One region of the Paenibacillus sp. FSL M8-0142 genome, then DNA from elsewhere that is predicted to be linked to it. Evidence: a T-box and tRNA genes for the amino acid it is inferred to sense, from the RefSeq annotation. Region 1 holds a T-box; the other holds one or more tRNA genes.

Region 1 (4,425 bases):
TTACATTTAATACGCGGAACGGCTTGAAAATATGGCTGGAGGAAGCGTTTGGCATCAGCTCCGAATCCGACTTTCGCGTAGGCGAAGGGATCATAGATCAGCTGCAGCTGACGGAGGATCAGCTGGGCCGTTTGAAGGATACGCTCGCTGTTAATTGGACCATTCAAGAAGAACCTCTGACAGGCGGGAAGATTCAGGTTAAGCTTACGGTTAGAGGGCTGCAATAGAAGGGGAAATAGCCGTCATCCATCGGGATGGCGGCTATTTTTTGAGGACTGATTCATGGTCCTTTAGAACCTAAAAGCCTAAGCGTTTACCAGGCAAGTTTCTAGGAAGAAGGAGAGCGGGCGGATGCTCTGCATGCGATTTTACATCCGGCTTGGCGTAGGCAGCCCGAGGACGTCCAGCGCATCGCCCAGCGTCTCTTTAAACACCGAGGTCAGCCATACACGGAATTGGAGGACCTCCTCCTCCGCCTTCAGGATCGGGCATGCCGAATAAAAATTGTTAAACCATGAGCACAGCTCGTAAGTGAAGTTGCAAATGGCGCTTGGAGACAGCTCGCGTCCGGCCGTGACGAGGGTGTCCTGCCAAGTGCTGATATGTCTCAGCAAGGCGTGCTCGGCTTTTTCCATGGCAGGAAAATGTACAGGTCTTACTGGCTCCACACCGGATGCCTTCGCTTTATTCAGTACACTCAGCGCTCGTGCATAAGAATAGAGCAGGTATACTCCCGTATTGCCGGATATTTCGGTAGCCTGCTTGAGATCAAATACGACCTCGGTCTGTAGTGCAAAGCGAAGCAGGTAGTAACGGATGGAGGCGATCGCGATTTCGCGGCTGGACAGTCCGTTTTTATCCGAGCGGGTCTCCTCAATGACCTTCTCCACCTGATCGATAAGCTCCGTAATTTTAATACCGATCCCTTGACGCCCGGACATCGCGTAGGAGGCCTTGCCGTCACTCGTATCAATCCCTAGGTCAGCAGCAGCCGACGGACTGAGGGAAACGACCCCGTAACTCACATGACGGAGCTTCTCCGCTTCCTTGACGAACCCCAGGCTTTCGAGCGCCTGCTTGACCATCGCCTGCGGATATTGCTGCCTGTAATCAATAACATTGATTACCATAGAGGCTTTGCCGAACGGCTGCTGCTCGCCGTCAGCGCTTGTTGTCCACACATGCTCCGTAAATTTTTTGTAGGCAAAATCCTTGGCCAAAACCCCGTATTTCCACAAGTGGTACGCGATGTCCTTGGCCGTGTAGGTCAAAATGCCGTTGGAGCGGACAAGCACCTTATCCATGCTGTGCTCGGCCTCCGGATTTCCCGCAGCGTCTTCGCCGCCGGATTGCTTCAGCACCCAGCATCCAGCCAGCCTGCCCTCGGTTTCCTGCTGGAACAGCGGCGTATTCTTCAGCAGCTCGAATGCATAATCCCAGAAGCCCTCTCTTACGATGCTGCTCTCCCACACCAACAGATCATACTCGATGCCGAACTGCTTCATCTCCTCCAAATGCTCTTTAACGATCCGCTCCGCCACGAGGAGTCCGATCCACGCCAAGTTCTGGTGTCCTTCCTCCAGAGCGTGAAGCACTTCGGTTCGATGCTGCACGAGCGAAGGATCCTGCGTATAAGCCCGATTGGTGGCAGAGTATACATCCCAGCAATAATCCCCGAACCGGGCATGCTCTTGTGTGAGCGGAGTATGAAGAAGACCGACGACCGTATCTGCCAGCTGATTCCCCAGATCGTCGATATAGTTATGGACCTCGACTTCATAACCGAGCCTTCTCATCAATCTGACCAGCGTGTCGCCGATACAAGAATTTCGCAGATGGCCGATGTGTGCCGATTTATTCGGGTTGATGGATGTGTGTTCAATGACGATTTTTTCATCCGGGGCAGCAGGCAGCTCGAAACGCTGTCCCGCCCACGCCTCCCAGCGGATGCGGAGATTCAGAAAGCCCGGTGCCGCGACTTCTACGGAAGCTATAAGCTCGAGGAATGGCTCATGCTGATGAAGCTCCTGCTGAATCAGCCCGGCGATTTCAATGGGTGCCTTGCGCAAAACTTTGGCAAGCTGCATGGCGATGTTGGTCGCATAATCTCCATGCTCCATGCTCGCAGGCTGCTCGATACGGACCTGCACGGAATCCGGCAGCTTCGTGCCGAAGCTTTGGCACACCTTGCTTACGGCTTGTTCCAGGCTTTCAATGATAAAGTGACTTAACATAATGGTGAAATCCCCCTTTTAACAGTGACAACCATGTCTGAAAAAATAAAAAAGTCCGCGTCTCCTAAGAGACGAGGACTTATGCTCGCGGTACCACTCTTGTTGTCAACCCCCGAAATTGGAAGGCTGACCCCTTTGCTACGATAACGGTGTAAGCCGGGTCACCCTACTGAAAGTTTCGGATAACCGTCTCCTGGGCCCGTTTCACTGGCGGCTTCGTACCGGTTCCCACCTGTCCCGGCTCGCTTGGACTGAAGCGCGTGCAGCTACTCTCCCAATCACAGAACATCAAAATGATCGAGTTTTCCATATTATAACCAATCTGCTTCGAAAAGCAATACGATTTTTATTTCACCGCAACCAGCAGCGCGCCGACAGCAATCAGAGCAACGCCGGCTGCGTTGATCCAGGAAATTTTTTCACCCAGAAAAACAAAAGCAAGAATGACCGCCATCACGACGCTCAATTTATCGATCGGCCCTACCTGCGATACTTTGCCGTACTTCAGTGCCAGGAAGTAGAACAGCCATGATAAGGCACCGGCAATTCCGCTGAGCACGATGAAGCTGAGCGCCTTTTTCTGCGTTAGAATGTCGCCGAGCTGCGAGAATTTTCCCTGAACCGCTATGACCCCGAGCAAGAACAAGCCATGATGACTGATCGTATAGCGGTTGCGGAATTCGCGTCGATGTTCTGCAGGCCGATCTTGCCGAAGATGGCCACGAGCGCAGCGGCTACGGCAGACAGCAGCGCGTATATAAGCCACAAAGGCATACGCATCCTCCTCTTTTATGTATGTAGCTTGGCATCACTTTCGAATCCGACAGGGATTCTTTTTTTATAGTATAGGGTTATTGGGAAAAAGCCATTATTTTTTAATTTGGGTATCCCATGGAACGCAAAAAGGATCCCAAGGAACGCAAAAACACCGCCCTAAGGCGGTGTTATTTTTACGTCCCAGAAGGGATTCGAACCCCTGACCGACGGCTTAGAAGGCCGTTGCTCTATCCAGCTGAGCTACTGGGACACATTTTTTTCAAGCAAAAAATATATTATCATATGCTCTGGAATATTTCAACTATATATTTTTGAGAATAGAAGATTTTTGATGCGATTAGATTATGACTAGGCAATCCGGGGTTATATTGATAAAATACGGTTGCTCTTTACTTGATCGGTGATCCCGATCCCTCTAAGTAAGAGAAGGAACCCATGGAACCCGCGCTTTTTTAATCTTGGCGGTACATATGCTATAATCAACGAATATTAAAAACAGGACTAGAAAGGAGGTGTCCTTATCAAGGACTCTTACTCCCCCGAACAAGAGGATAAGAACATCATCCTGTTTCCGAAGACGCTGGATTATTATCAGATTCAGCTAACGGTTATGCTCGAGAATGAACGGTACGGCGAAGCGATGGAGGTGCTGCGGTTTCTGCTGCAATGCAGCGGACAGAATGAGCGGAACTATGAGGAATGGCGGGCCCTTCTGGAATGGCTGGAGGCAGCCTTCCCCGAAGCAGCCGTGCCCCGTGAGAATGATGCCGATACCGAGGAGATCGACGATCCGGACGAAGCGGAAATGACCCGCCAGATGGTTAACGATAAGGTAGCACAGGATGCAGGATATGCGGATAAACTTCTCGCTTCGGTCATGAACGGACCTTTGACCGAGCAGACGATCCTTGCGCTTGAACAGCTGGCCTATCTGGACCGTCCGGAAATCGATGCGGCTCTAGCGGATTGGCTTAGCGAGACCCCGCTTCATCCTCTGCTCCAATTCCGCGTGCTGCAGACGCTGCGCAGACGTGGCATGGAAGGGAGCGTAACGCTTAAGAGAGGACAGGAGGCCGTCGAAATCGAGATTGACTCGGTACCGCTCGATCCATCGGAATTCCCGCCTGCAATAACGAAAATATTGGAACGCGTTGCCGATCAGACAGAGGTTCACGAGCCGACGCTGTTTTATTTCGCTCAGGAATTATGGTCGCAGTTCATTATGGCCATTTACGGAACCTTGGATTACGAGTCCATGCTCGACGAGGATGAGTCTACGCTCGATATTTGGGCCGCAGCATTGCACGACATCGTGTCGGAGAGTTTAAAAGGGTTCCGGAATGAGGACGAAATCCGGCCGTTGTACGGAATTACGGACACCATGCGTTTTCGCTATGAGGGAGCATACCGTTCG
Region 2 (4,425 bases), 1.6 Mb from region 1:
GCTTGCCTTTCAATTGCGGCAGAACCAGGCTAACCGCTTTAGCAGCACCTGTTGTGGAAGGAATGATGTTCTCAGCAGCTGCACGAGCACGACGCAGGTCTTTGTGCGGAAGGTCAAGCACTTGCTGGTCGTTCGTGTAGGAGTGAACGGTAGTCATCATACCTTTCACGATGCCGAACTTCTCGTCGAGAACTTTAGCGAATGGAGCCAAGCAGTTGGTTGTACAAGAAGCGTTGGAGATGATGGTGTGGTTAGCAGCATCGTATTTCTCTTCGTTAACGCCCATAACGATAGTGATATCCTCGTCCGTAGCTGGAGCGGAGATAATAACTTTCTTAGCGCCGCCTTTCAGGTGAGCGGAAGCTTTCTCTTTCGCTGTGAAGATACCCGTGGACTCAACAACGATTTCTACGCCGTACTCAGCCCAAGGCAATGCTTCAGGGTTGCGCTCAGCAAATACTTTGATCTCACGGCCGTTTACAACCAGTGCGCCTTCTTTAGCTTCAACGGTTGCATTCAGTCTTCCGTGAGTCGTGTCATATTTCAAAAGGTGAGCCAGCGTGCTTACGTCCGTCAAATCGTTGATTGCAACGATTTCTACTTCGCTGTTGTTCAGCGCAGCACGGAACACGTTGCGTCCAATACGTCCAAAACCGTTAATACCTACTTTAACCATGAGTAGTTCCCTCCATATTTGTAAAATTAATATATTCAAGACCGGCCGTTAAGCCGATCAAGACAACGGGATAAAGAATAACGAGGCCTTGCACCTGTATGCTTGCCGGACCGTAAGGTTACGATGCCGCTGCATCGATCTCCTTCTCTACCTCCAGCGCAGCCGCCTCATCCGTAACGAGGATATCCTCGTGCCCGAATTTCAGCACGGCATGAATCGCTTTGCCTTTGCTTCGGCCGCCGGCAATGCCAATGATCGTCTCCGTCTGCATGATGTCTTCCAGCCGGAGCCCGAGAGTCAGCATCTTGTGGACAACCGCGCCTTCCTCGCTGAAGTAGTATCCGAAGGATTCGGCAATCGCCCCATCCTGCTGGAGGCTACGGATCGAGTCCTCGTCCAGCTTGCGTCTTCTGGCCATTTCCATCGCGTCGCCGATCCCGTGGATAATGATCCGGGAACGTCGGATGACATCCACAATCTCCTGGATGTGCTGATCCTGCACTAGGGATTGATAGGCATCCTCGCTAAGGAGATCAGGCACGTGCAGCAGACGATATTCGGCACCCACGCGCTTCGCCATCTTGGAAGCAATTGTGTTGGCCTGAATTTCCATGCTCTCTCCGAGACCGCCGCGTGCGGGCACAAACCATGTGCCTTTCAGAGGCCCTGCCGCAAGCGGTGACATCTGCTCCGCGACTTCGGCGAGCGTGGATCCACCCGTGACGGCGATCGTATCGCCGTTCTCGACGAAGCTTAGCAGTGTTCTTGCTCCGGCACGTCCGAGCTCGCGCTTCACTTCCGGAGAGGATTCACTGTCACCGGGAATGACGACAACCTTGCGGAGTCCGTAGGCCTTCTTGATCTTCTCCTCAAGCTCGACCAGCCCGAACAAATCCTTCATGAGCGGCTCCAGTTCTTCGAGGAGACACAGTCCTGCATGGCTGATCCGCATACCGAGCGTCTCAATCTCGATCAGTCCCTGCGCTTTCAGAAGATCGGTTTCAGCCCGCAGAACCCGTTCCGTCATCGATAAGGATGACGCCAGCGTTCGTCGGCCGACCAGCCCGGACAGCTTGATCTGATGGAGGATCGTGTACCTTCGTTTAAAGGTGTCCATCAAATCGGGCAGAAGCTGCTCTTGTATTTCTAATAGGTTACGCATGCATTCCACTCCTGCAAACTTTCGTCTCGGCTCTTCTATCGGTTGGACGTAAAATGTCCCGGGATAACCTTTTAAGTCCCACCCCTATTCTAACCAATAATGATGCAGGTTGCAAGTGTCCGAACGTATATTTCTCTGCAACCATCATTCTTATACATTATGGCCAAATCGAAACCTCTCTATATATCAAAACAATGTTTTATCCGCTCTTGTGTTTTTCTATTAGATAGGGTATAATCATCTTCGTTGCTGATTTTTTATATGCGCCCGTGGTCCAATGGATATGACGTAGGCCTCCGGAGCCTGAGATCGAGGTTCGATTCCTCGCGGGCGCGCCATCTTTAAATTTTCTCATATATGAATTACCCGAAAGTGCCCATGACGGCTCTTTTTTTTACCCAATAGTTTGACTATCTTTGACTTTTTGATTAAAATTGTTTATCATGTGGGTAATACGGTAACAGTATTTATTAGTGATGCACTTAATGAGGAGGTTTTTCACGTGAGTTTTATACCTATGGTCGTTGAACAAAGCAACCGCGGCGAGCGGGCATACGACATCTATTCCAGATTGCTGAAAGACCGCATAATCTTCCTCGGCTCCGACGTCAATGACGTGGTCGCCAATTCCATCATTGCCCAAATGCTGTTCTTGTCGGCAGAGGATCCGGAGAAGGATATTCACCTTTACATCAATAGCCCTGGCGGTTCGATCACCGCGGGGATGGCAATATTCGATACGATGCAATTCATCAAGCCGGACGTCTCGACCATCTGTGTCGGTATGGCCGCCTCCATGGGTGCATTCCTGCTGAATGCAGGCGCTAAGGGCAAGCGCTACGCGCTGCCGAACAGCGAAATCATGATCCACCAGCCGCTTGGCGGCGCACAAGGTCAAGCAACGGATATCGAAATCCGGGCACGCCGCATTCTGAAGATGCGCGACAAGCTGAACCGTATTCTTGCCGAGCGCACCGGCCAACCGCTGGAGCGGATCGAGAAGGATACCGACCGCGACTACTTCATGACGGCTGAAGAAGCCAAAGAATACGGTCTCGTCGACCAAGTGTTGGAGAAGACGCCTTCGCAAGGACTATAAGAAGCAATACATGCAAAAGGCATGCACACGTAAAGGTGCATGCCTTTTTTATGTCAGCATAGAACATATTGACCAACCCAGCCCTCCATGGTTATTTCTGGTATCATTGTATTGTTGATTCCTATATACAGGGAGGTCCTTATGATCGGTTCAAAAATATCCTTTGTTTTCATGCTCGTGCTCATCCATCTTCCGTTTCTGATCATGAACCTGGAGCGAGCCGTTACCGGCGCCGATCCGCATGCGATACATGGAGTTGCCTCCATTGTTCTTGTCCTTCTGCTTCTGTTCTCCGGTTTTGTGATGGGGTATACCAATCAGACATTCTACCCCCGCTGGTTCTCGGCTTATTGGCTCGTCGGCGTGTTCTTCATGGTCGTCGGCTACTTGCTGAAGCTCTACGTCATTCTCGTTCCATTCGTCCTTCTGTACGCCGTTCCCCTTTACGGGCTCGTCCACTACACCGGTCACTCGGAGGAGACTGTTTATCCGCTTGTCCATGCGGTCGTTGCTTGGGGAGCCGGTCTTGTTGGTTACGGAATTGGACATTTCCGCTTCAGACGAAGGGCTCCCGAACAAACAACATGAGATTCTATCGGATCTCTTCAGGATGGATTCCTAATTGGTTCATGAGCTTGTAAATGCCCAGATCCGTCTCATTAGCTATACCCAACTGTGATGTAGAACCCGCCGCCATGCCCTACGCATGAAAAAATCCCTTGGCCGCTAGGCCTGAAGTTAACCTCAGGCTGCCATCCAAGGGATTTCTGATTGCATTCCGGCACATTGTTGCATCTTTACAGCACAGTGTATCAAACGGTCACAGGCCTCGCGCCCCCTAGGATTCAGTTATCCCATGGTTCAGAACCTGCGGTTCCCATCCTTATTTCCATTCCTTCAGCTTCAATTCAAATTCAGGGAAGCCGTAGGCATAAGCCGTGTATTCATACAGCTGGAAGTACAGGACCACGGCGTTATCCTTCAGATAGAATTCCGCATCTTCCGGAACTCCTTCAAATCCGCCAAGGTAGCCCCCGCCCTTCTTCAACTCGCTCAAGACGCGGTTGTCGAGCTTCTTCTTCTTGCCCTTCAGGTCGATGAAATCGCCAAGCTTCAGCAGCTTTCCATCCTTCAGGGAGAACGTGAAGCTGTTCTTGAAGGTCATGCCGTGCGCGCCGCCGAGATAGGAATAATCATGCGCCGTAACACTCAGCAAGCCGTCCTTGTTGTAGTGGACCACAAAATTGCCTTCGAAGGCATAAGGGAAGCTGTCTTCACCCGGAGGAAGCTCCTTGATGCTTTCCTCTGCGCGGGCGATCACGCTTTCCGCATGCTTTTTCAATACGCTGTTGATTTGAGTTTGGGCCTCGCCATTGCTTAAGCCGCTGACAACCGGATAACTCACAGCAGCTTCCACGCCCTGGATCGTCTTCTTCAACGTTTCCGATTTGATCGTTAGATCGCTCTGCTTCTTCGTCAAGCTGAGCG

What was found. The T-box of region 1 lies ahead of argS (arginine--tRNA ligase). A T-box ahead of a tRNA ligase gene usually reads a tRNA of that ligase, here a tRNA-Arg.
Region 2: it has a tRNA-Arg gene. The T-box ahead of argS (arginine--tRNA ligase) is inferred to sense a tRNA for this amino acid. The anticodon was not compared.

Annotation. Positions count from the first base shown of each region.
Region 1 covers NZ_CP152008.1:4,886,008-4,890,432, reverse strand. The annotation lists gene NSQ46_RS22520 (hypothetical protein) at 1-227, shown strand, start outside; gene argS (arginine--tRNA ligase) at 369-2,234, opposite strand; T-box leader at 2,299-2,525, opposite strand; partial or broken gene NSQ46_RS22510 (EamA family transporter) at 2,581-3,008, opposite strand; tRNA gene NSQ46_RS22505 (tRNA-Arg) at 3,188-3,261, opposite strand; gene NSQ46_RS22500 (hypothetical protein) at 3,622-4,425, shown strand, end outside.
Region 2 covers NZ_CP152008.1:6,437,294-6,441,718, forward strand. The annotation lists gene gap (type I glyceraldehyde-3-phosphate dehydrogenase) at 1-676, opposite strand, end outside; gene NSQ46_RS29015 (sugar-binding domain-containing protein) at 795-1,838, opposite strand; tRNA gene NSQ46_RS29020 (tRNA-Arg) at 2,102-2,176, shown strand; gene clpP (ATP-dependent Clp endopeptidase proteolytic subunit ClpP) at 2,341-2,937, shown strand; gene NSQ46_RS29030 (hypothetical protein) at 3,079-3,525, shown strand; gene NSQ46_RS29035 (DUF4163 domain-containing protein) at 3,821-4,425, opposite strand, start outside.